Regions from separate parts of the Streptomyces sp. NPDC127068 genome, predicted to be linked through region 2. Evidence: riboswitches for the same ligand, from Rfam matches in the RefSeq annotation. Region 2 holds a riboswitch; each other region holds the start of a gene.

Evidence for each region. Region 2 has a riboswitch for thiamine pyrophosphate ahead of thiO (glycine oxidase ThiO). Riboswitches for the same ligand answer to the same signal wherever they lie in the genome.
Region 1: linked by a shared signal. The riboswitch ahead of ACFWIA_RS09375 (thiamine ABC transporter substrate binding subunit) and the one ahead of thiO (glycine oxidase ThiO) in region 2 are both predicted to bind thiamine pyrophosphate.
Region 3: linked by a shared signal. The riboswitch ahead of thiC (phosphomethylpyrimidine synthase ThiC) and the one ahead of thiO (glycine oxidase ThiO) in region 2 are both predicted to bind thiamine pyrophosphate.

The regions. Positions count from the first base shown of each region.
Region 1 covers NZ_JBHXEN010000011.1:68,419-76,245, reverse strand. The annotation lists gene ACFWIA_RS09400 (hypothetical protein) at 1-97, shown strand, start outside; gene ACFWIA_RS09395 (serine hydrolase domain-containing protein) at 124-1,287, opposite strand; gene ACFWIA_RS09390 (VOC family protein) at 1,632-2,039, shown strand; gene ACFWIA_RS09385 (ABC transporter ATP-binding protein) at 2,069-3,172, opposite strand; gene ACFWIA_RS09380 (ABC transporter permease) at 3,172-4,782, opposite strand; gene ACFWIA_RS09375 (thiamine ABC transporter substrate binding subunit) at 4,929-6,017, opposite strand; TPP riboswitch at 6,103-6,223, opposite strand; gene rlmN (23S rRNA (adenine(2503)-C(2))-methyltransferase RlmN) at 6,314-7,420, opposite strand.
Region 2 covers NZ_JBHXEN010000032.1:34,593-42,419, reverse strand. The annotation lists gene ACFWIA_RS20900 (Rv2175c family DNA-binding protein) at 1-173, opposite strand, end outside; gene ACFWIA_RS20895 (NAD(P)/FAD-dependent oxidoreductase) at 265-1,428, opposite strand; gene ACFWIA_RS20890 (hypothetical protein) at 1,697-2,092, opposite strand; TPP riboswitch at 2,141-2,254, shown strand; gene thiO (glycine oxidase ThiO) at 2,251-3,408, shown strand; gene thiS (sulfur carrier protein ThiS) at 3,405-3,638, shown strand; gene ACFWIA_RS20875 (thiazole synthase) at 3,640-4,434, shown strand; gene pknB (Stk1 family PASTA domain-containing Ser/Thr kinase) at 4,516-6,456, shown strand; gene ACFWIA_RS20865 (deoxyribonuclease IV) at 6,515-7,402, shown strand; gene ACFWIA_RS20860 (DUF4396 domain-containing protein) at 7,450-7,827, shown strand, end outside.
Region 3 covers NZ_JBHXEN010000025.1:11,147-18,973, reverse strand. The annotation lists gene ACFWIA_RS17535 (LacI family DNA-binding transcriptional regulator) at 255-1,376, shown strand; gene ACFWIA_RS17530 (metallophosphoesterase) at 1,559-2,890, shown strand; gene ACFWIA_RS17525 (hypothetical protein) at 3,071-3,907, shown strand; gene thiC (phosphomethylpyrimidine synthase ThiC) at 3,993-5,825, opposite strand; TPP riboswitch at 5,818-5,984, opposite strand; gene ACFWIA_RS17515 (YibE/F family protein) at 6,056-7,519, shown strand; gene ACFWIA_RS17510 (SsgA family sporulation/cell division regulator) at 7,598-7,827, opposite strand, start outside.

The DNA of each region.
Region 1 (7,827 bases), on a different contig from region 2:
GGCGGCGGCCCTGCTGCGCGTCGCCGCCCTGTGCCTGCTGTTCGGCCCGTTGACCTGGGCGGTCGCGGCGCTCGCCGCGGCCCCGTTGGACCGCTGACCCGCACTCGCCCCGGCCGTGCTGCCTCAGCCCCGCTGCGCGTACGCCCAGAAGTCCCGCATCAGCGTCGGGGGCTGCGGCCCGGTCAGCTCCACCTGGGTCAGCAGGATCGTGACGGTGCCGGTGGCGGGGACCAGGTGCGCGGTGGTTCCCGTACCGCCCGTCCAGCCGTAGCGGCCCGGCACGTTCCACGGGTCGACGGCCAGGACGTCGACGGCGCCCCCGTACCCCCAGCCCTGGCCTTCGAGGAAGAGGGCGCCGGCCTCGCGCTGGGCGGGGGTCAGGTGGTCGGTGCGCATCCGGCGCACCGACTCCGGGGCGAGCACCCGGCGGCCGTCGGGGCCCGCTCCGTCGGCGAGCAGCATCCGGTACAGCGCCCACCAGTCGTCGAGGGTGGAGACCAGCCCCCCGGCGCCGGACGGGAAGGACGGCGGACGGCTCCACGCCCCGTCGGGGGCGTCCACCAGGTCGAGCGCGCCCCCGTCGGCGGGCCGGTACTGGCTGGTGAAGCGGTCGAGCTTGGCGGGCGGCACGTGGAAGCCCGTGTCGGTCATCCCCAGCGGCTCGAACAGCCGGTCCGCCAGGTACTCCGGCAGCGGGCGGTCCGCGGCCCGGGCGACCAGCACGCCCTGGAGGTCGGAGGTGGTGTTGTAGAGCCACTGCGCACCGGGCTGGGCCAGCAGCGGCACCCGGGCCAGGGTCGCCGTCCACTCGTCGGGGGTGAGCGTGAGGTCCGGGCGCGGCGGCCCCTGGTGCAGTTCGGTGAGCAGGGGGGTGACGGCCGGCAGGTCGAAGTCGGCGGGGAAGCCGTACCCGGCGCGGGCGGTGAGCAGGTCGCCCACCGTGAGGGGGCGGTCGGCGGGCACCACGTCGTCCACCGGACCGTACGGGTCCCGGACGACGACGGGGGACGACAGTTCGGGCAGCCACCGGTCGACGGGGTCCTCCGGGGCCAGCGTGCCGTCCTCCACCAGGGTAAGCACGGCGGCGGCCGTGACCACCTTGGTGAGCGAGGCGATGCGGAAGATGCTGTCCCTGGCCATCGGCGCGGTGCCCCCGGTGTCCGCCGTGCCGACGACCGCGATCTCGGTCCGGCCGGGGCCGGCGACCAGGGCCACGGCGCCCGGGACCGTTCCGTCGGCCACCCCGGCCCGGAGGAGACCGCCCAGATCGGTGCTGGTGTCGGACATGCTGTGCCTTTCGGTTCGTGGCCGCGCCCCGGGCCGGGTGCCGGGGCGGGTCCGCAGGGGGGACTCCCGGGGCGGCCCGAAGTCATCGGAACACCGGGATTCACCCTTCCAGGGGACGGCCCGCGCATTCGTACGAGCAACTTCGCGCGGCAGCGATGAGTTCCGGGCGGCTCCCCCGTCTACTCATTGAACGGCGCATCGCCACGCATCGCACGGCCCGGCGCGGCACCCGGCGCTCCCGGGCGGTCCGCGGTGGACGGTGGGCGACCGCCCGGCACCACGAGAACACCGCGAAACTCCATAGAACTCATGGAACTCATGGAACTCATGAAAGAGGACCCCCCGTGTACCAGCAGATGATCTTCCCGAACCTCCCCGTCGCCGACCTGGCCGCCTCCAAGGAGTTCTTCACCGGGCTGGGCTACGAGCTGAACCCCGCGTTCTCCGACGACCACACCGCCTCCGTGGTGGTCAGCGACACGATCGTGGTCATGCTGCTCGACCACGAGCGGTACGCCGATTTCGCCAAGAAGCCCATCGCGGACGCCACCAAGTCCAGCCAGGTGCTGCTGGGACTGAGCGCCGAGAGCCGCGCCAAGGTCGACGAGCTGGTCGACACCGCGCTCTCCCTGGGCGCCACCCCGGCGGGCGACACCCAGGACCACGGGTTCATGTACGGCCGCTCCTTCGACGACCTGGACGGTCACACCTGGGAGATCGTCTGGATGGACCCGGCGACCATCCCCGGCTGACCCCGACCGGGTGAACCGGCCGTCGGCGGTCAGCCCAGGACGACCGTCTCCGCCGGATCGAACTCCACCCCGACCCGCTGCCCGGGCTCCGGTGCGTCCCGCAGCCCGCACGCGGCCTCCAACGGGGGCGCCCCGCCCGCCGGCTGGAGGCGCAGTGCGACATGGGTGCCGCGGAAGGTCCGGGCGGTCACCGCGCAGGGCAGCCCCGAGTCCGGCCCCACCAGCCGCACTCCCGCCGGACGGACCAGCACCAGCCGCTCCCCCGCCGGCGTCTCCCCGGGCACGGTCAGCTCGCCCCAGGCGGTGCGCGCCGTGCCGCCGGTCACGACGCCCGCGACGATGTTGTCGAAGCCGAGGAAACGGGCCACGAACTCGTCCGCCGGACGCTGCCAGACGTCGAGCGGGCTGCCCGTCTGGGCGACCCGGCCGTCCCGCATCACCACCACCCGGTCGGCGAGCGCGAACGCCTCGCCCTGGTCGTGGGTGACCGCGAGCACCGTGGTGCCCAGGGCGCCGAAGAGTTCCCGCAGCTCCACGACGAGCCGTTCGCGCAGGGTGCGGTCGAGTTGGCCCAGCGGCTCGTCGAGCAGCAGCAGCCGGGGGCGCGGCGCGAGGGCACGGGCGAGGGCCACCCGCTGCTGCTCCCCACCGGACAGCGAGGCGACGGCCCGCCGGGCCGCGCCGGGCAGGCCCACCAGGGTCAGCAGTTCCGCCACCCGGGCCTCCTGCTCGGCCCGCGGGGCCCGGTGCATCCGCAGGCCGAAGGCGACGTTGGCGCCGACGTCGCGGTGGGCGAACAGTTGGTGGTCCTGGAACATCAGGCCCACGCCCCGCTGGTGCGCCGGCGTTCCCGTCCGGTCCCGGCCGCCGAGCAGTACCCGTCCCGCGTCGAGGTCCTGGAGCCCGGCGACCGCCCGCAGCAGCGTGGACTTGCCGCTGCCGCTGGGGCCGAGCACGCAGACGACCTCGTGCTCGGCGACGTCGAGCGAGACCGCGTCCAGCGCGGTGTGGGCGCCGAAGCGCACGGTCGCGCCGTCCAGCCGCAGCGCCGCTTCGGTGTCGGTGTCCGTGCCGGTGTCCTTGCCGGTGCCGGTCGTGGTGCCGGTGCCGGTGGTGGCCGGGTTCGCGGTCATCAGAACTCCCCCGCATGGTCGGTACGGAGGCGTTCGAGGAGCAGCAGGGACACGGCGCACACCACCATCAGGAGGGTCGAGAGGGCCATGGCCTGGCCGTAGTTCAGTTCCCCGGCGCGGCCCAGGAGTCGGGCGACGGCGACGGGCAGGGTCGGTTCGTCGGGGCGGGCGATGAACACCGTGGCCCCGAACTCGCCCAGCGAGACGGCGAAGGCGAACCCGGCGGCGATCAGCAGCGCCCGCCGCACCAGGGGCAGGTCCACCTCGCGCCAGGCCCGCCACGGCGAGGCGCCGAGCACGGCCGCCGCCTCCCGCAGCCGCCCGTCGACGGACCTGAGGACGGGCAGCATCGTGCGCACCACGAACGGCACCCCGACCAGGGCCTGCGCCAGCGGCACCAGCCACCAGGAGGCCCGCAGGTCGAGCGGCGGCTCGTCCAGGGTGATCAGGAACCCGAAGCCGACGGTGACCGCGGACACCCCCAGCGGCAGCATGAGCAGCGCGTCGAAGCCGCGCACCAGGCGCCCCGCGCGCCGGGTCAGTGCGGCGGCGGCGAGCCCCCCGATGACCAGGGCGATGGCGGTGGCGGCGAGCGCGTACAGCAGGGAGTTGCCGATGGCGTCGATGGGCGGCACGAGGAACGCGCCGCCCTCGGCGGAGGTGAGCGCCCGGTAGTAGGTGAGGGTGAAGGCCCCGTCGGCGTCCTGGAAGGAGCGGGCCACCAGCACCCCGAGGGGCAGCACGATCAGCCCGGCGACGGTGGCCAGCACCCCGGCGAGCAGCGCCCACTGCCCCGCACCGCGCGGGCGGCGCGCGGTGATCGAGGGGTCGACCAGCCGTAGCCCGTGCTCCCGGCGGCGCACGCTCCAGGCGTGGACGGCGAGGATCAGACCGACGGCGACGAACTGCACCAGGGTGAGCACGGCCGCGCTGGAGAGGTCGAAGATCTGGGAGGTCTGCCGGTAGATCTCCACTTCCAGGGTGGAGAACGCGGGGCCGCCGAGGATCTGCACCACGCCGAAGGAGGTGAAGGTGAACAGGAACACCATCAGGGTGGCTCCCGCGACGGCGGGCCGCAGCGCGGGCAGGGTCACCGTCCGCCAGGCGGCGAACCGGGAGGCGCCGAGCACCCGGGCGGCCTCCTCCTGCCGGGGGTCGAGTTGGGCCCAGAGTCCGCCCACGGTGCGCACCACGACCGCGTAGTTGAAGAAGACGTGCGCCAGCAGGATCGCCCACACGGTGGTGTCGAGCCGTACGCCGGCCGCCCGGTCCAGCAGACCGCCGCGGCCGAGGAGGGCGAGGAACGCCGAGCCGGCGACGACGGTGGGCAGCACGAAGGGCACGGTGACCACGGCCCGCAGCACCTGCTTGCCGGGGAAGGCGAACCGGGCGAAGACGTAGGCGCCGGGCAGCGCGATCAGCAGGGTCAGCGCCGTCGAGGCGAGGGCCTGCCAGGTGGTGAACCACAGCACCTCGCGGATCTCCGGGCGGGCCAGCACCTCCCCGATCGCCCCGAGCTGCCAGACGCCCTCCGGCCGCAGCCCGCGCGCCACGATCGCGGTCACCGGGTAGGCGAAGAACACCGCGAAGAACACCACCGGCAGCGCCATCAGCGCGCAGCGCAGCAGGGCGCCCCGGCGATCCGACCGGGTGCGCGGGGCCGCGGGCCCGGGGGCGTCGGTGCGCCCGGGGCCCGTGCCGGCCGCCGCCCCCGACCCGAGCGGGTCACCGGGGCGGGGGGCGTCGGCCGCGCGGCCTACTTCACTACGAGCGAGGTCCACTGCTTGACCCACTGGTCACGGTGGTCGGCGATCCGCTCCGGGTCCATCGTCAGCGGCGAGGGCACCTCCACCGCGTACCGGGCGAAGTCCGCGGGGACCTTGACGTCCTTGTGCACGGGGTCCACGAACATGTTCAGCGGCAGGTCCGCCTGGAAGGTGCGCTCGCTCATGAAGTCCAGCAGGGCCTTGCCGCCCTCCGGGTTCTTCGCACCCGCGAGCAGCCCCGCGTACTCCGCCTGCTGGAAGCAGGTGCCGGTGGAGACGCCGGTCGGCGCCTCGGCGGGCTTGGGGTCGGAGTAGATCGCCTCGACGGGCGGGGAGGAGGCGTACGAGACGACGAGCGGACGGTCGCCGCCGGCCTTCTTGCCGCCGGCGGAACCGGAGAACTCCTCGTTGTACGCCTGGTCCCAGCCGTCCACGACCTTGACGCCGTTGTCCTTCAGCTTCTTCCAGTAGTCGGGCCACGCGGCGCCGCCCTGCTGGGCGACGGTGCCCATGAGGAAGCCGAGGCCGGGCGAGGAGGTGGCCGGGTTCTCCACCACGAGGAGGTTCTTGTACGCCGGCTTCACCAGGTCGTCGAAGGTCTCCGGCGGGGTCACGCCCTTGTCCGCGAAGTACTTCTTGTCGTAGTTGACGCATATCTCGCCGGTGTCGACGAGGGTGACCCGGTCCTGCTTGTCGAGCAACGGCCGCTTCGGGAGCCGGACGCTGTCCGCGCCCGCCGCCTCGTACGGCGTGAAGAGGTCGTTGTCGAGGCCGCGGGAGAGCAGGGTGTTGTCGATGCCGAAGAACACGTCGCCCTGCGGGTTGCCCTTGGTCAGGATGGCCTTGTTGACGGCGACGCCCGCGTCCCCGTCCTCCAGGACCTTGAGCGTGTAACCGGACTCCTTCTCGAACTCCTCCAGCACCTCTTCGGAGGCGGCGAAGGAGCTGTGGCTGACCAGGGTGACCGTCTTGGACGCGCTGCCGTGCCCGTCGTCGCTGCTCTCGGCGCAGCCGGAGAGGGTGACGAGGCCCAGCCCGGCCGCGAGGGCGACGGCGGTGGCCTTCTTGGTGGTGCTCACGTGGTTGTTCCTCCTGGAGCGGACCAGGAAGAGACGCGGCCCCGCCCGCGGCCCCCGGGGCGGGAGCGCGGGCAGGGCGCAACAGCTTGAGTGGTGACCGAACTTCCTACCCGGAATGACCCGGGCGAGGTTCAGAGGGTCTGCGGCCCGCCGGTGTGACCCGGCTGCCGCACTCTCAGCGCTGTGGCGCTCCCCTGTCGGAAAATGCAGTTGTCTGTCGTGAACGTGCTGCGAATGGCGCGAACCGCTCGCTGCGCACAGGGTGCTATGCGGGCGTTCGGGACAAGAGTACCGCTCTAGCGTTCGGATGCCGCCAGCTGTCCACAGGCCCCGTCGATCTCCTGGCCCCGGGTGTCCCGGACGGTCACCGCCACCCCGTGCGCGGCGATGGCCTCCACGAACGCCTTCTCGTCCTCGGGACGGGACGCGGTCCACTTCGAGCCGGGCGTCGGATTGAGCGGGATCAGGTTGACGTGCACCCGCTTGTTCTTGAGCAGTCGGCCGAGCAGGTCACCGCGCCACGCCTGGTCGTTGATGTCCCGGATCAGGGCGTACTCGATGGACAGCCGCCGACCGGACCGCTCGGTGTACTCCCAGCCGGCGTCGAGGACCTCCCGGACCTTCCAGCGCGTGTTGACCGGGACGAGGGTGTCGCGCAGCTCGTCGTCGGGCGCGTGCAGGGAGATCGCGAGCCGGCACTTGAAGCCCTCGTCGGTGAACCGGCGGATCGCGGGGACGAGCCCGACCGTCGACACCGTGATCCCGCGCTGGGACAGGCCGAGGCCGTCCGGCTCCGGGTCGGTGAGGCGACGGATCGCCCCCACGACGCGGTTGTAGTTGGCCAGCGGCTCGCCCATGCCCATGAACACGATGTTCGACAGGCGCGCCGGGCCGCCGGGGATCTCCCCGTCCCGCAGCGCGCGCATGCCGTCCACGATCTGGTGCACGATCTCGGCCGTCGACAGATTGCGGTCCAGCCCCGCCTGGCCGGTGGCGCAGAAGGGGCAGTTCATTCCGCAGCCGGCCTGGGAGCTGATGCACATGGTGACCCGGTCCGGGTACCGCATCAGCACCGACTCCACGAGGGTGCCGTCGAACAGGCGCCACAGCGTCTTGCGGGTGGTGTCGTCGTCGCAGCTGATGTGCCGCACCACGGACATCAGGTCCGGGAGGAGGGCCTCCTGCAACCTGTCGCGCGCGCCGGCCGGGATGTCCGTCCACTGTGCGGGGTCGTGGACGTACCGCGCGAAGTAGTGCTGCGAGAGCTGCTTGGCGCGGAACGGTTTCTCGCCGATGGCGGCGACGGCTTCCTTGCGCTCGGCGGGCGAGAGGTCGGCGAGGTGCCGCGGGGGCTTCTTGGCTCCGCGCGGGGCGACGAAAGTGAGTTCTCCGGGCTTGGGCATGGTGCCTCCAGTGTCGCAGACGCGAGCCGGTGGCCCGGGTGCGTCCCGGGCGGCTCCGGCCGCCCCCGTCGACTGCGGGCGACCCGGTGCCCGTCGCGTTCGCGCTGGTGGTCGCGGCCGGGGGCACCGTGCGACGGCCCGTGCCGACGGGAACGGGGGGCCGGGCACGGTGCCACGAGTCACAACGGCACCGCGCACCGGACGGGCCGTCGCCCGCTTCGTCTCGACCGGAGGGCACGAGCAGGCGCACGGACCACCGGATTCGGCCGCAAAAGCCCGAATTCCGGACCACCGGGGGCAACGGCCCCCGCAGGCCGGCCCCTCCGTCCGACGATGCGACTGTCGCGCTCCGACGGAACCCGACGGGAACCGAACGCGGACCCGCCGGAACCCGAAGGCCACAGGGA
Region 2 (7,827 bases):
AAGGCCGCGGGTACGTGCAGGGCCCTGTTCTCGCCGCGGCGCACCGCGATCAGCTGGCCCTCCTTGACGAGCTGCCGAACACGGGTCACCTCCACGCCGAGCCGCTCGGCGATGTCCGGGAGGGTCAGCCAGGCGGGGACGAGAGCATCAATCTTTGCGTCAATCTCGGTCACGTACCCCAGCCTGCCACTTCCTTCTGACATCGGAAAAGCGGCCCGCTGCCGGTGGGGCCGGTCGGCCCCACCGGCGGCCCGCCCCGGAGGGTCAGCGGACGGCCGACTTCAGGGGGCGCGCCGGGTCCACCAGCAGCCCGGTGTCGAGCACCGCGCCGGACTCGATCAGCTTGCGTCCCTGGGCCAGGTCCCGGGGGCGCCCCACGGCCAGCAGCGCCACCAGCCGCCCGCCGCGCAGCCAGCACACCGACCAGGCGGCGCCCGAGGGCTCCCCGCGCCACACCACCGCGTCGGCGCCTTCGTGGTGGCCCGCGTACTGGACGAAGCGCCCGAACTGCTCGGACCAGAAGTACGGCACCGGGTCGTACACGGCGGGCACCTCGCCGACGATGCCGGCGGCGACCGTGCGCGGGCCCTGGAGCGCGTTGTCCCAGTGGTGCACCAGCAGGCGTTCGCCGTACCGGGCGGAGGGGAAGGAGGCGCAGTCGCCGACCGCGTAGACGTCGGGCACCGAGGTCCGCAGGTGGTCGTCGGCAAGTACTTCCCGGTGCGCGCCGAGTGCGATCCCGGAGCCGGCGAGCCAGTCGGTGGCGGGGCGGGCGCCGATGCCCACCACCACCGCGCCGGCGGGCAGCACGCCGCCGTCGTCCAGGACCACTTCGCCCGGCTGGACGCGGACCACGCGCGCCCGGGTGCGCAGGGTGGCCCCGGCCTCCGCGTACCAGTCGGCCATGGGGGCGGCGACCTCGGCGGGCAGGGCGCCGGCGAGCGGCCGGTCGGCGGCCTCCACCACGGTCACCGCGCAGCCCGCCTCACGGGCGGCCGTCGCGAACTCGGCGCCGATCCAGCCGGCGCCGACCACCACGACGTCGTGCTGGTCGGCGAGCACCGGGCGCAGCCGCTCGGCGTCGTCCAGGGTGCGCAGCAGGTGCACTCCGGGGACGCCGTCCGCGCCCGGCAACCGGATCGGTTCGGCGCCGGTCGCGATGACCAGCGTGTCGTACGGGACGGGTCCGGCCTCGGTGTCGAGTGCGTGGTCGTCGGGGCGGACGCCGGTGACCTCCAGGCCGAGCCGCAGGTCGATGCCGAGCGCCCCGAAGTCCACGTCGAAGGCGGAGTCCTCGGCCTTGCCCAGGAGCACGGCCTTGGACAACGGCGGCCGGTCGTAGGGCTGGTGGGGTTCGGCTCCGATCAGGACGACCGGTCCGGCGAAGCCCTGTTCGCGCAGGGCGACCGCGGTCTGCACCCCGGCCATGCCCGCGCCCGCGATGACGACGCCCGGTGGCCGCTCCGCCGTACTGCCCGGTTCGGCCGTCGCGGCCGTCCTGCCCGCCGCGCCCGTCTCCGTGGCCCCGGTCGTCCCGGTCGTCCCAGTCGTTTCGGTCGCCCCGGGTGCCTCGTACGTTTCGGCTGTCTCGGCTGTCTCGTCTGGCATGTCGCCCTCGTCCGCCTCGTTGGGTCGTGGGGCCGTCGGCCGGCATCCGGCTGTCCCCGGTCGTCACCCTAGACACCCGGACGCCGGCTCAGTCGGCGGTCGGTCCCGGCTCGGGCGGTGTCTCCTCCACCACGCTCGTTCCCCGCCCCTCGTGGGACTCCCACTCCCAGGTCTCCCACAGCCGCACCCGCCCGTCCGGCAGGGCGACCACCCGGGACGCGCAGTGTCCGGATGCGGTCGTCCCGTCGCTGCGCAGTTGGACGTACCGGAAGTCCAGCCGGTCCCCGGTGCGGGTGCCGACGAGGTGGCCGCGGACCACCTCGCCGCCCGCGTAGTCGGCCCAGACCACGCCGTCGCGCTCGTGGTAGGCGAAGCGGGTGCGGGTGCCGACCTGGCCGGGCGCCTGGTCGGCCACGGGTACCAGGACCCGTCCGTCGAGCGAGGGCGCGGCCGGTGCGTCGGGGCGGTGCGGCTGGTCGGGCACGGGACACGACTCCCTTACTGGGGTGCGGGGCATCGGGTTAGGGTGGCCAACGTAACTCGCGGGAGCCCGGACGCACCGGGCTGAGAGGGAGGCTGACCGGCCTCCGACCGTACGAACCTGATCCGGGTCATGCCGGCGAAGGGAGGAGCGGAGCACCCATGTCTCGTTCAGCGGACGTCCTGGTGGTGGGCGGCGGGATCATCGGTCTGGTGACGGCCTGGCGGGCCGCCGGGCGCGGTCTGAGCACCGCGCTGGTGGACCCCGCGCCGGGCGGCGGCGCCGCGCAGGTGGCGGCCGGGATGCTCGCCGCGGTCACCGAACTGCACCCCGGCGAGGAGCAGCTCCTCGCCCTCAACACCGCCTCGGCCCGGGCCTATCCGGCGTTCGTCGCCGAACTGTCCGAAGTCACCGGGGCGGACCTCGGCTACCGGCGCTGCGGCACCCTCGCCGTCGCCCTCGACGCCGACGACCGGTCCCAGCTGCGGGAGTTGCACGCCGTGCAGACCGCGGCGGGACTGACGCCCCAGTGGCTCAACGGTCGGGAGTGCCGGCGGCTCGAACCGATGCTGGCGCCGGGCGTGCGCGGCGGGCTGCGGGTGGACGACGACCACCAGATCGACCCGCGGCGGCTGGCCGCGGCCCTGGTCACCGCCTGTGCGTCGGCCGGTGTGGTCTTCCACCGGCAGCGGGCCGAACACCTGGTCGTCCGCCGGGAGCGGGCCGCGGGCGCCCTGCTCGCCGACGGCACCGAGCTGGCGGCCGGGCAGGTCGTCCTCGCCGCGGGCAGCCGCAGCGGACGACTCGCGGGGGTCCCCGACGAGGTCGTGCCACCGGTACGGCCCGTCAAGGGGCAGATCCTGCGGCTGAGGGTGCCGCCCGGCTTCGGCCCGTTCCTGAGTCGGACCGTGCGGGCGGTGGTGCGCGGCGGGCAGGTGTACCTGGTGCCGCGCGAGGACGGTGAGCTGGTCCTCGGAGCCACCAGCGAGGAACTGGGCTGGGACACCACCGTCACCGCGGGCGGCGTGTACGAACTGCTGCGGGACGCCCACGAGCTGGTCCCCGGCATCACCGAACTGCCGCTCGTCGAGACCCGTGCGGGGCTACGGCCCGGCTCGCCCGACAACGCTCCCCTGCTCGGCCCCACCGCCTTGGACGGGCTGCTGCTGGCCACCGGCCACCACCGCAACGGCGTGCTGCTCACCCCCGTCACCGGGGACGTCCTGGCCCACGCCCTGGTGCACGGTGCACTGCCGGACGCCGCACGCCCCTTCACCCCCCTCCGGTTCGCCCGCCTCCCCCAGGAGCAGCCCGCATGAGCGCGTCACCCGCCCCCGGGTCCACGACCCTGAGCGTCACCCTCAACGGCGAGCACCGGGACGTCACCCCCGGGACGACCCTCGGCGACCTGGTCGCCTCGCTCACCACCGCGCCCGGCGGAGTGGCCGCCGCCCTCAACGAGACGGTCGTCCCGCGCACGGGCTGGCCGCGGGTCGTGCTCGCGGACGGCGACCGCGTCGAGGTCCTCACCGCGGTCCAGGGAGGCTGACGTGGCCGACGACCCCTTCGTCCTCGGCGGCCGGAGCTACGGCTCCCGGCTGATCATGGGCACCGGCGGCGCCCCCAGCCTCGACGTGCTGGAACGCTCGCTGGTGGCCTCCGGCACCGAGCTGACCACCGTCGCGATGCGACGGGTCGACCCGACGACCGCCGGCTCGGTGCTGTCCGTGCTGGACCGGCTCGGCATCCGGGTGCTGCCCAACACCGCGGGCTGCTTCACCGCCGGGGAGGCGGTGCTCACCGCGCGGCTGGCCCGGGAGGCGCTCGGCACCGACCTGGTCAAGCTGGAGGTCATCGCCGACGAGCGGACCCTGCTGCCCGATCCCGTCGAGTTGCTGGACGCCGCCGAGATCCTCGTCGACGACGGTTTCACCGTCCTGCCGTACACCAATGACGATCCCGTCCTGGCGCGCAAGCTGGAGGACGTGGGGTGCGCGGCGGTGATGCCGCTGGGCTCGCCCATCGGCTCCGGGCTGGGCATCCGCAATCCGCACAACTTCGAGTTGATCGTGGAGCGGGCGGGGGTCCCGGTCATCCTGGACGCGGGGGCCGGAACCGCCTCGGACGTGGCGCTGGCCATGGAGCTGGGCTGTGCGGGGGTGATGCTCGCCTCAGCGGTGACCCGGGCCCGGGTGCCGGTGCTGATGGCCGAGGCCGTGCGGCACGCCGTGGCGGCCGGGCGCCTCGCCCACCGCGCCGGGCGCATCCCGCGGCGCTTCTTCGCGCAGGCCAGTTCGCCCGCCGCGGGGCAGGCCCGGCTGGACCCGGAGCGCCCCGCGTTCTGACCCCGCAAGGGGGAACGGACCGCCCGGGGGCGCGCCCCCGGGTCGGCACGCCCCCACTGCGCCGGCTCTTAGACTGCCTCCGTGGACACTTCGCTTCAGGACCCGCTGCTCGGGCACGTGCTGGACGCCCGCTACCGGGTGGACGCGAGGATCGCCACCGGCGGCATGGCCACGGTGTACCGCGCCCTGGACACCCGGCTGGACCGGGTGGTCGCCCTCAAGGTGATGCACCCCGCCCTCGCGGTGGACGCGGGCTTCGTGGAGCGGTTCATCCGCGAGGCGAAGTCGGTGGCCCGGCTCTCGCACCCGAACGTGGTCGGCGTCTTCGACCAGGGCGCCCAGGGCGCCTACGTGTACCTCGCGATGGAGTACGTGCCCGGCTGCACGCTGCGGGACGTGCTGCGGGAGCGGGTCGCGCTGTGCCCGCGGGCCGCCCTGGACGTCCTGGAGTCGGTGCTCGCCGCCCTCGGCGCGGCGCACCGGGCGGGTCTGGTCCACCGGGACATGAAGCCGGAGAACGTCCTGATCGGCGATGACGGCCGGGTCAAGGTGGCCGACTTCGGTCTGGTCCGCTCGGTGGACTCCCGGACCGGTTCGACCGGTCCGGTGCTCGGGACGGCGGCGTACCTCGCGCCGGAGCAGATCGAGGACGGTGCGGCGGACACCCGGGTGGACGTGTACGCCTGCGGCATCGTGCTCTACGAGATGCTGACCGGCGGCAAGCCCCACACCGGCGACACCACGGCGCAGGTCCTCTACCGGCACGTCAACGAGGACGTGCCGGCCCCTTCGGCGACGGTCCCCGGGACGGCCGTGGAGCTGGACGAACTGGTCGCCGCGGCGACGGCCCGCGACCCCCGGCTGCGCCCGCGCGACGCGGTGGCGCTGCTCGCGGCGCTCAGGTCGACCCGGGCCGCCCTCACCGAGGCGCAGCTCGACGCGGTCCCGCCGGGGGCCGACGAGGCGGCGCACGACGGCGCCGAGGACCGGACCAGTGTCATCCCCCGGGCGCTCGGCATACCCCGCCCGCTGCCGGTGAACGACGACATCGCCGTCCCCGACGACGTCCAGCGCACCGCGCTGCTGGGGAGTCCCGTACCCGTGCGGTCCCGGTTCGGCGGCCTGCGCACCGGTCGGCCGCCGCGCCGGGCGGTGGCCGGGCTCGGGGCCCTGCTGCTGGTCCTGCTGGCCGGGATCGGCGTCTGGTACATCAACTCGGGACAGTTCACGAAGGTCCCCGCGCTGCTCACCCAGACCGAGGCGGACGCCCGGGAGCGGCTCACCGACGCGGGGCTGGACGTCGGGGACGTCCGGCGGGAGTACAGCGACACCAACCGCCGCGGCACGGTGATCGCCACCGACCCGACCGTCGGGTCCCGCATCCGCGGCAACGGCAGCGTCGGTCTGACGGTGTCGCTGGGGCCGCAGACCGTGCGGGTGCCCGATGTGACGGACCGCACGCTGGCCGTGGCGCGCAAGGAGATCACGGCCGCCGGGCTGGAGCCGGGGATGGTCACCGACGCCTTCGACACCACCGTCCCGCGGGGCGAGGTGATCAGCACCGACCCCGCTGCGGGTACGGAGCGCCGGGCGGGTTCGGCCGTCGCGATCACCCTGAGCAGGGGCGCCCCGGTGGCGGTGCCCGAGCTCGAAGGGAAGGGGCTCGAGGAGGCGCAGGAGGCGTTGGCGGAGCTGGGGCTGAAGTCGGAGATCGCGCCGGAGCGGGTCACCGCGAAGGTGCCGGCGGGCGAGGTGGCGCAACAGTTCCCCCGGGCGCGGTCCGAGGTCGCCGAGGGCGACACCGTCACGCTGACGCTGTCCGAGGGGCCGGAGATGATCGAGGTGCCGGACGTGGTCGGGGACGGCGTGGACGACGCGCGGCAGACCCTGGAGGCGGCCGGGTTCGCGGTGAAGGTGGACCGGGGCATCCTCGGGCTGTTCGGGGACACGGTGGACGAGCAGTCGGTGGCCGCCGGCGAGGAGGCCCCCGAGGGCTCGGAGATCACCCTCCGCATCGGCTGAGTCCCGCGCACCCCGGTGCGGGTACGGGAGCCCGGTCCGCGCGTGCCACCCTGGCGGGGTGACAGTCACCCACCTCCGCAACCCCGTCGGCGGCCACGTCCCGGTCGCCGGGGGCCTCGCCTCCACCGGTCTCGCGTACGCCCGTGAGATGGGCGCCGAAACCGTTCAGGTCTTCGTCGCCAATCCGCGCGGTTGGGCCACCCCGCCCGGCAACCCGCGGCAGGACGAGGAGTTCCGCGCGGTCTGCGCCGCCGAGGGCGTACCCGCGTACGTGCACGCCCCCTACCTGATCAACTTCGGCTCGCACACGGAGGCGACCGTCGACCGCTCGGTCGAGTCGCTGCGGCACTCGCTGCGCCGGGCCCGGGCGATCGGGGCGCTGGGGGTGGTGGTGCACACGGGGTCGGCGACCGGCGGCCGGGAGCGTGCGGTGGCCCTGGCGCAGGTGCGCGAGCGGATGTTGCCGCTGTTGGACGAGTTGACGCACGAGGACGACCCGTTCCTGCTGTTGGAGTCGACGGCCGGGCAGGGGTCCTCGCTGTGTTCCCGGGCGGAGGACTTCGGACCGTACTTCGAGGCGCTGGACTCCCATCCGATGCTGGGGATCTGTCTCGATACGTGTCATGTCTTCGCGGCCGGCCACGACCTGGCCGCTCCTGGCGGCACGGACCGGACCCTCGACGCGTTGGTGGCGACGGTCGGCGCGGGACGGCTGAAACTGATCCACGCCAACGACTCCCAGGAGGGCGCCGGTGCCCGCAAGGACCGGCACGCCAACATCGGGGCCGGCCACATCGGTGAGGATCCCTTCCGTGCCCTGTTGGCGCATCCGGCGACCGAGGGCGTGCCCCTGGTCATCGAGACTCCCGGCGGCAAGAGCGGGCATGCGGGTGACGTGGCGCTCCTCCAGAAGATCAGGGACGGTCTGCCCACCCCCCAGGGGTAGAACGTCCTCATCGACCACGGGACGCACCGGCCGGAAGTGGGGCACCCATGCAGCACGGCAGGCAGGACGGCAGGCAGGACAGGCACGGGCACGGGCACGGGCAGGGAGGCGGCCACGGGCACGACGGTGGCGAGGTCAGTTGGGCCATGGCCGCCAGGGCGACGCTGCACTGCCTGATCGGCTGCGCCGTCGGCGAGGTGCTGGGCATGGCGATCGGCACCGCGCTCGGCTGGCACAACGTGCCGACCATGGCGCTGGCGATCTTCCTCGCCTTCGTCTTCGGCTACGCGTTCACCATGATCACGGTCCTCCGGGCCGGGCTGGCCTTCCGGGCCGCCGTCAAGGTCGCCCTGGCCGCCGACACCCTCTCGATCACCGTCATGGAGATCACCGACAACAGCGTGCTGGCCCTCTGGCCGGGCGCC
Region 3 (7,827 bases), on a different contig from region 2:
GCACGCCGAAGAAGCTCGCGCCCCTGGCTTGCGCCGTGGCGCGCATCCCTCGTCAAGGTGAGTTGAGACCTCTTCGAGACATGGCTGCCCACCGAGGCCCAGCCCCCTCCAAGGTCCTGGATTCCCTGGCTGATCCCTCAACATCCTTGTGTTTGAACCCTTCTCACCCCTCATCACCATGCAGAAACGTGCCTGTCAACGTGTGGATCCCCGTCCGCCCCACCCCACCGTCTGAGCCCTACTATCGGCACGCCATGACAGCAGCAGGGAAGCACCAGGTGAGCCGGGCGGACACCCCCCGCCGAGGCGGCCGGCCGGGCCGAGCGGGCATCAGAGACGTGGCCGCCGCCGCCGGTGTCTCCATCACGACCGTCTCGGACGCACTCAACGGCAAGGGCCGGTTACCGGACGCGACCCGGCGCCACGTCCGCGAGGTCGCCGACCGTCTCGGCTACCGCCCCTCGGCCGCCGCCCGAACCCTCCGTACCGGCAAGTCCGGCCTCATCGGGCTGACCGTGACCACCTACGGGGATGAACCTTTCACCTTCACGGAGTTCGCCTACTTCGCCGAGATGGCGAGAGCCGCCACCTCCGCCGCACTGGCCAGGGGGTACGCCCTCGTCATCCTTCCGGCGACCTCCCGCCGCAGTCCCGTCGACGTGTGGTCGAACGTCGCGCTCGACGGCACCGTCGTGATCGATCCCTCCGACAAGGACCCGGTCGTCACCGAACTGGTCCGCCAGGGCCTGCCCGTCGTCTCGGACGGCCGACCCGCCGGTTCGCTCCCGGTCACCGCCTGGGTGGACAACGACCACGAGGCCGCCGTGCTCGGCATCCTCGACCACCTGGCGGAAGCCGGCGCGCGCCGGATCGGACTCCTCACCGGCACCACCACCGACACCTACACCCACCTGTCGACGACGGCGTACCTGCACTGGTGCGAGCGCGTGGGGCAGGACCCCGTCTACGAGGCGTACCCGGCGCACGACCCCTGCGCGGGCGCCGTGGCCGCCGACCGCCTCCTGGCCCGACCCGACCGTCCCGACGCGGTCTACGGCCTCTTCGACCCCAACGGCACGGACCTGCTGGCCGCCGCCCGCAGGTACGGACTGCGCGTACCGGACGACCTGCTCCTCGTCTGCTGTAGCGAATCGACCGTCTACGCCACCACCGAACCGCCGATCACCACGCTCTCGCTCAAACCGCGGCGGATCGGCACGGCCGTCGTCCAACTCCTGATCGACGCGATCGAGGGAGTCGAGTCCGACCATCCGATGGAGCAGGTCATACCCACGGAACTGATCGTCCGCACCTCCTCCGAACGGCGTCATCCGCGCACCACCGTCAGCCCTCCCCGCTCGCCGCGCACCGGCTAGCCGAGGGTGAACGGACATCCGGTCGCCGCCCAATTCGGGAGAAAAGCGCGGTGAACCGGGCCGCTGTTCCGATTCACCACCCCTGGGTCATCACACAGCGCGATCCGCATTCCTATGATGGGCGGACGACACCGCGGGCCGCTGCGACCAGGCAGTCCGATCCGGTGCAGTTGCGGCGCGAGGTGGTGGAGGGGTCGATGACTCAGGGGGCAGGTCAGGGACCCGTCGTGCGAACGCCGACGGTACGTGACTTCCGGGTGCCGGCCTATGTGCACGAGGCCGGTCCCGTCCATCCCGACCGGCCCGACGACCGGCCCGATCCACGGGTCGGTCCGCATCCGGGCAGCGTCGGTCCGCACCCGGGCGCCATGGCGGACCCGGGCGCCGCTCCGGCGCACCCACCGCAGCCCGCCGCACCTCCGGACGGCGCGCCGTACCAGCCCGCGAACGCCCCCGCCCACCCCGAACCCGGTGAGCACCCGGCACCCGGTGACCGGCACGCACCCGGTGACCGGCACCCGCCGGTCGCCGCGTACCCCGCCACGCCCGGCGGCACCCCGCCCTACGACGGCGGCGAGGAGCCCGAGGGCTACACCCCGACGCAGCGCGACCTCCCGGTGATCAAGCGGGGCGACGCCCTCCCGACACCGGACGGGTCCCCCGCCCCGGCCCCCGCGCCCCACGCCCCGGACGGCCCCGGGCCGCTGTACGTGGTGGGCGACGTGCACGGCTACCTGGACGAACTGGTCGCCGCGCTGCACGAGCAGGGCCTGATCGACACCGAAGGCAACTGGTCCGCCGGCACCACCCGGCTCTGGTTCCTCGGCGACTTCACCGACCGCGGGCCCGACGGCATCGGCGTGATCGACCTGGTCATGAAGCTGTCCGCCGAGGCCGCCGCCGCCGGGGGCTACTGCAAGGCCCTCATGGGCAACCACGAACTGCTCCTCATCGGCGCCCGCCGCTTCGGCGACACGCCGGTCAACTCCGGTGCGGGCACCGCCACCTTCCAGGCGGCCTGGCTGCTCAACGGCGGCCAGAAGGCCGACATGGACCGGCTTCAGGACCACCACCTCCAGTGGATGTCCCGGCTCGACGCCATGGTGGAGGAGGACGGCCACCTGCTCCTGCACTCGGACACCACCGCCTACCTCGACTACGGCGACTCCATCGAGGCCGTGAACGACACGGTGCGGGAAACCCTGACGCGCAACGACGCCGACGAGTGTTGGGACCTGTTCCGGAAGTTCACCAAGCGCTTCGCCTTCCGCGACGAGGCCGGCCCGCAAGCCGCCCGGGAACTCCTCTCCGCCTACGGCGGCTCCCGCGTCGTGCACGGCCACAGCCCCATCCCCTACCTGCTCGGGGAGGTCGGCTCCGAGGACGACGACGACAGCCGCGGCCCGGTGGTGCACGGACCGCACGTCTACGCCGACGGACTCGCGATCGCCATGGACGGCGGCGTGACCATGGCGGGAAAGCTGCTGGTCCAGCAACTCCCCCTGCACGACTGAACGTTCCGCAGGCCACGGCGGAAACGGAGGATCTTGCGGCACCGGGGCACCATTTTCGGAAATCCCCTGTCACCGTGCGCCGTGCCGGCCCTACCATGGCCCATCCGTAGCAGGCTCCCCTCCGTTTCTGCCCGACGGCTCTCAACCATGTGAGCCACACGCCCTACGGAGCATCGGGGGATGCAGATGAACAGCGTTCCGCGGCAGTTGTCGAGCGAGGACCGCACCGAGTACGAGCGGATCCTCGACGAGGCGCTGCGCACCACCGCGCACCATCCCGAACTGGGGCCCGTCAGCCACCGGTTGAACCCCGAACAGCTGCGCAGCAGGGCCGTCGAAGCCCGGGCCCTGATCACTGCTGCGGCCACCACCGAGTACGACGCCTACGTGAAGGTCCGTGCGGAAGCACGTGCCACCGCCCCGCGCACCACGACCGACGGCACGCCCGAGCCCACGGGCGCCGGTGTCCTCGCCGTCCTCACGGTGCTCGCACCGGTGCTCGCAGGGGCCTCGGCAGTGATCTTCCTGCTCGTCGGCTACGCCCTACGGGCGCTCAGCCCCGGGCTGGCGATCGGCCGGACCCTGCTCGCCACCGGCTGGGTCTTCGGCGCGATCACCGCCGCCGCGATCCTCGTCGCCGCGGCCGGACTGCTGTTCGCCGCACTGCGGAACAACGCGACGGCGCTGCGGGACGCCCCGCGGCGCGAGATCGACGAACGGGTCGAACTGGCCCGCGAGGTGTGGCGCGACGCCCTGGTGGAGCACGGCATCGTGCCCTTCCTCCGCACCGCCCTGGCGAACGCCCCAAAACCCGACGCCGGGGCTGCCGGGACCGGCGGAACGTACGGCCCGGCGGCCCCGGCGGGTGCCGGCACCTCCGGTCGGATGCCGCACCTCGGCTACCACCGGCCGGGGTTCAGCAGCCCCGACCGGGGCTCGACGGGGCCGCGCCCCAGCTATTCGAGCCCGGACTTCAGCAGCCCGGACTTCGGCGGGCCCGAACACCCACCGGAGTAGCCCGCCGCACTCGGGCACGCGTCCGGCGGCGGGCCCGCGCGGACCTCCCGCGCGGACCCGCCGCAGCTCGGGCCGGTCGCGCCCGCTACGCCAGCGGGAGGTAGACCCGGTTGCCCGAGGCCGCGAACTCCTTGGACTTCTGGAGCATGCCCTCGGCGACCTCCTCCGCGGAGGCGTCCGCAGCGGCGTCGCCGCCGAACCGCTCGTTGATGCTCTGGCTGATCTTCATCGAGCAGAACTTCGGCCCGCACATGGAACAGAAGTGCGCCGTCTTCGCGGGTTCCGCGGGCAGGGTCTCGTCATGGAAGGACCGTGCCGTGTCGGGGTCGAGGGCCAGGTTGAACTGGTCCTCCCAGCGGAACTCGAAACGGGCGTCGGAGAGCGCGTCGTCCCACTCCTGGGCCCCGGGATGCCCCTTCGCCAGGTCCGCGGCATGGGCGGCGATCTTGTACGTGATGACCCCGGTCTTCACGTCGTCACGGTTGGGCAGGCCCAGGTGCTCCTTGGGCGTGACGTAGCAGAGCATCGCGGTGCCCCACCAGGCGATCATGGCGGCGCCGATCCCGGACGTGATGTGGTCGTAGGCGGGCGCGATGTCGGTGGTCAGGGGACCCAGGGTGTAGAACGGGGCCTCCTCGCAGATCTCCTGCTGGAGGTCGATGTTCTCCTTGATCTTGTGCATCGGCACGTGTCCGGGGCCCTCGATCATGGTCTGGACGTCGAAGCCCTTGGCGATCCGGTTCAGTTCACCGAGGGTGCGCAACTCCGCGAACTGCGCCTCGTCGTTGGCGTCCGCGATGGAACCGGGGCGCAGCCCGTCGCCCAGGGAGTACGTGACGTCGTAGGCGGCGAGGATCTCGCACAGTTCCTCGAAGTTCTCGTACAGGAAGGACTCCTTGTGGTGCGCCAGGCACCACGCGGCCATGATCGATCCGCCGCGCGACACGATGCCGGTCTTGCGGCGCGCCGTGAGCGGTACGTACGGCAGCCGGACGCCCGCGTGGACGGTCATGTAGTCCACGCCCTGCTGGGCCTGCTCGATGACCGTGTCCTTGTAGATCTCCCAGGTCAGTTCCTCCGCCCGGCCGTCCACCTTCTCCAACGCCTGGTAGAGCGGCACCGTTCCGATCGGCACGGGGGAGTTGCGCAGCACCCACTCCCGGGTGGTGTGGATGTTGCGGCCGGTGGACAGGTCCATGACGGTGTCGGCGCCCCAACGGGTGGCCCAGGTCATCTTGTCCACCTCCTCCTCGATGGACGAGGTGACGGCGGAGTTGCCGATGTTGGCGTTGACCTTCACCAGGAACCGCTTGCCGATGATCATCGGCTCGATCTCCGGGTGGTTCACGTTCGCGGGCAGCACCGCCCGGCCGGCGGCGATCTCGGCCCGTACGACCTCGGGTTCGACGTTCTCGCGGAGCGCCACGAACTCCATCTCGGGCGTGACCTCACCGCGGCGCGCGTAGGCGAGTTGGGTGACGTGCTTTCCGTCGCGGCCCCGTCGGGGCTGGCGGGGGCGCCCCGGGAACACCGCGTCCAGGTTGCGCAGACCCCCGCGCGGCGAGGTGTGCTTGAGCCCGTCGTCCTCGGGGCGGGCCGGACGTCCCGCGTACTCCTCGGTGTCGCCGCGCGCGATGATCCAGTTCTCCCGTAGCGGCGCCAACCCGCGGCGGACGTCGGTGTCCGCGTGCGGATCGGTGTACGGGCCGGAGGTGTCGTACAGGGTGATCGACCGGCCGTTGGTGAGGTGGACCTGACGGACCGGCACGCGCAGGTCGGGGCGGGGGCCCTCGACGTACGCCTTGTGCCAACCGACGGTCGGCCCGGGGTCCGCAGTGTCCGTGGGGGCCGCAGTGTCCGTGGGATCGGTGGGGTCGGGCGCGGTCACGGCAGGCGTGCGTGCGTCCTTGATGGTCATGAGACCTACTCCCTACGCCGGCATTACCCGGTAACAGGTTCAGCGGTCGACGCAGCGGTTCTCCGCCGGAGCACCCGTCCGCGTGAAGCGTCGAGCAGGTCCGGGTACGGAGGTCAGCGCCCTCTCAGCCCGGTGCTCCGAGCTCCCGCGTGTGCAAAGGTGCCCCCACGCTAGCGTCATGTCTGGCGTGCTGAACAGTGGGCCCCGCCCGTTCTTGCGATGATCGGGCGGTGACCACCACGCCGCAGCCTCCCGTCCCGCCCGCCGGACAGCCCTGGTCGCCGTCCCCCGCGACGGCCCCGGAGTCGACCGCCCACGGCCACGGCCACGGTCCGGACGGCCACGGCGGCCAGGGAGGAGGCGGGGGAGGCCACGGGGGCCACGGGGGCCACGGGCATTCTCACTCCCACGGTCCGGCGGCGCCCGTCTCGGCCCGCTTGCGCCGCATCATCGCCGCGGTGCTGATCCCCTTCGCCACGGCCGTCGTCGTGGGGCTGGTCGTCCTGTGGCCGGGCGGCGCCCCCACCCACGAGCGCACGGGCGTCGGCTTCGACCGGCAGACCGAGCAGGCGACGGTCACCCGGGTCGACCGGGTCGACTGCAAGTCCGTCAACGCGGGCGCCGTCCCGCCGACCGGAGACACCTCGACCCCTGAGGGCAGTCAGGCGCAGCAGCGGTCGACCGGCGACTGCGGCAAGGCCACCGTCAAGGTCACCACGGGTCCGCACGCGGGTCGGACGTTCACCGAGATCGTGCAGCCCGATGCCTCGCGGAAGCTGGAACAGGGCCAGAAGGTGATCGTCGCCTACGCCCCCGACGCGCCGCGGGACCTCCAGTACTCGGTCGCGGACACCAACCGTCGGCTTCCGATGGTGCTGTTGGCCGGACTGTTCGCGCTCGCCGTGGTGCTCGTCGGCCGGCTGCGCGGGCTGATGGCCCTGGTGGCCCTCGCGGTGAGCTTCCTGATCCTGACGTTCTTCATCCTGCCCGCGATCCTCCAGGGCTCGAATCCGCTGGTCGTCGCGGTGGTCGGGGCGAGCGCGATCATGCTGATCGCCTTGTACATGTGCCACGGGCTGTCCGCCCGCACCTCGGTGGCCGTGCTCGGCACGCTGGTGTCCCTGCTGCTGATCGGGGTGTTGGGTTCCCTGTTCATCGGCTGGGCCTCGCTCACCGGGGACACCGACGACAACACCGGTCTGATCCACGGGCTGTACCCGGGGATCGACATGAGCGGTCTGCTGCTGGCCGGGGTGATCATCGGTTCGCTCGGCGTGCTGGACGACGTGACCGTCACCCAGACCTCGGCGGTCTGGGAGTTGCACCAGGCCGATCCGACGATGAGTCGCCGCGCGCTGTACCGCGCGGGCATCCGCATCGGGCGGGACCACATCGCCTCGGTGGTCAACACCCTGGTCCTGGCCTATGCGGGCGCGGCGCTGCCGTTGCTGCTGCTGTTCTCGATCGCGCAGAGTTCCGTGGGCACGGTGGCCAACAGCGAGTTGGTCGCCGAGGAGATCGTCCGGACGCTGGTCGGATCGATCGGCCTGGTGGCGTCCGTGCCGGTCACGACGGCCTTGGCCACGCTGGTGGTGGCCGCGGACCGCCCGGGAACGGGCGCCGCTCCCGCGCGTACCGTCCCGTCGCCCGGGGGCCGGGGCCGCCGCCGCCGCAAGGCGCGTACGGGCGGCTGAACCGTCCGGGACGGGGGCGGGTGCTCATCGGGGGACCCACCCCCGGGGGGATGGTCCGGCCACGGCGTTGACGGGACGTCAACCCGCGCTCTGTTCCTCCGCCAGGATGCGGTCGAGCGCCTGGTCCAACAGGGAGTCGAATCCGGCCATCGCCCGTTCCTGGCCCAGCGGAACGATCTTGTCCGTGCGGTCCAGGAAGGCGATCAACGGCGCCACCCCCGCCCGGAAGACGGCCTGTTCGGCACCCACCTGAAGCGTGATCAACACATCGCTGAGGATCTCCGGATCGTCCGGGGCGATGTGCACGT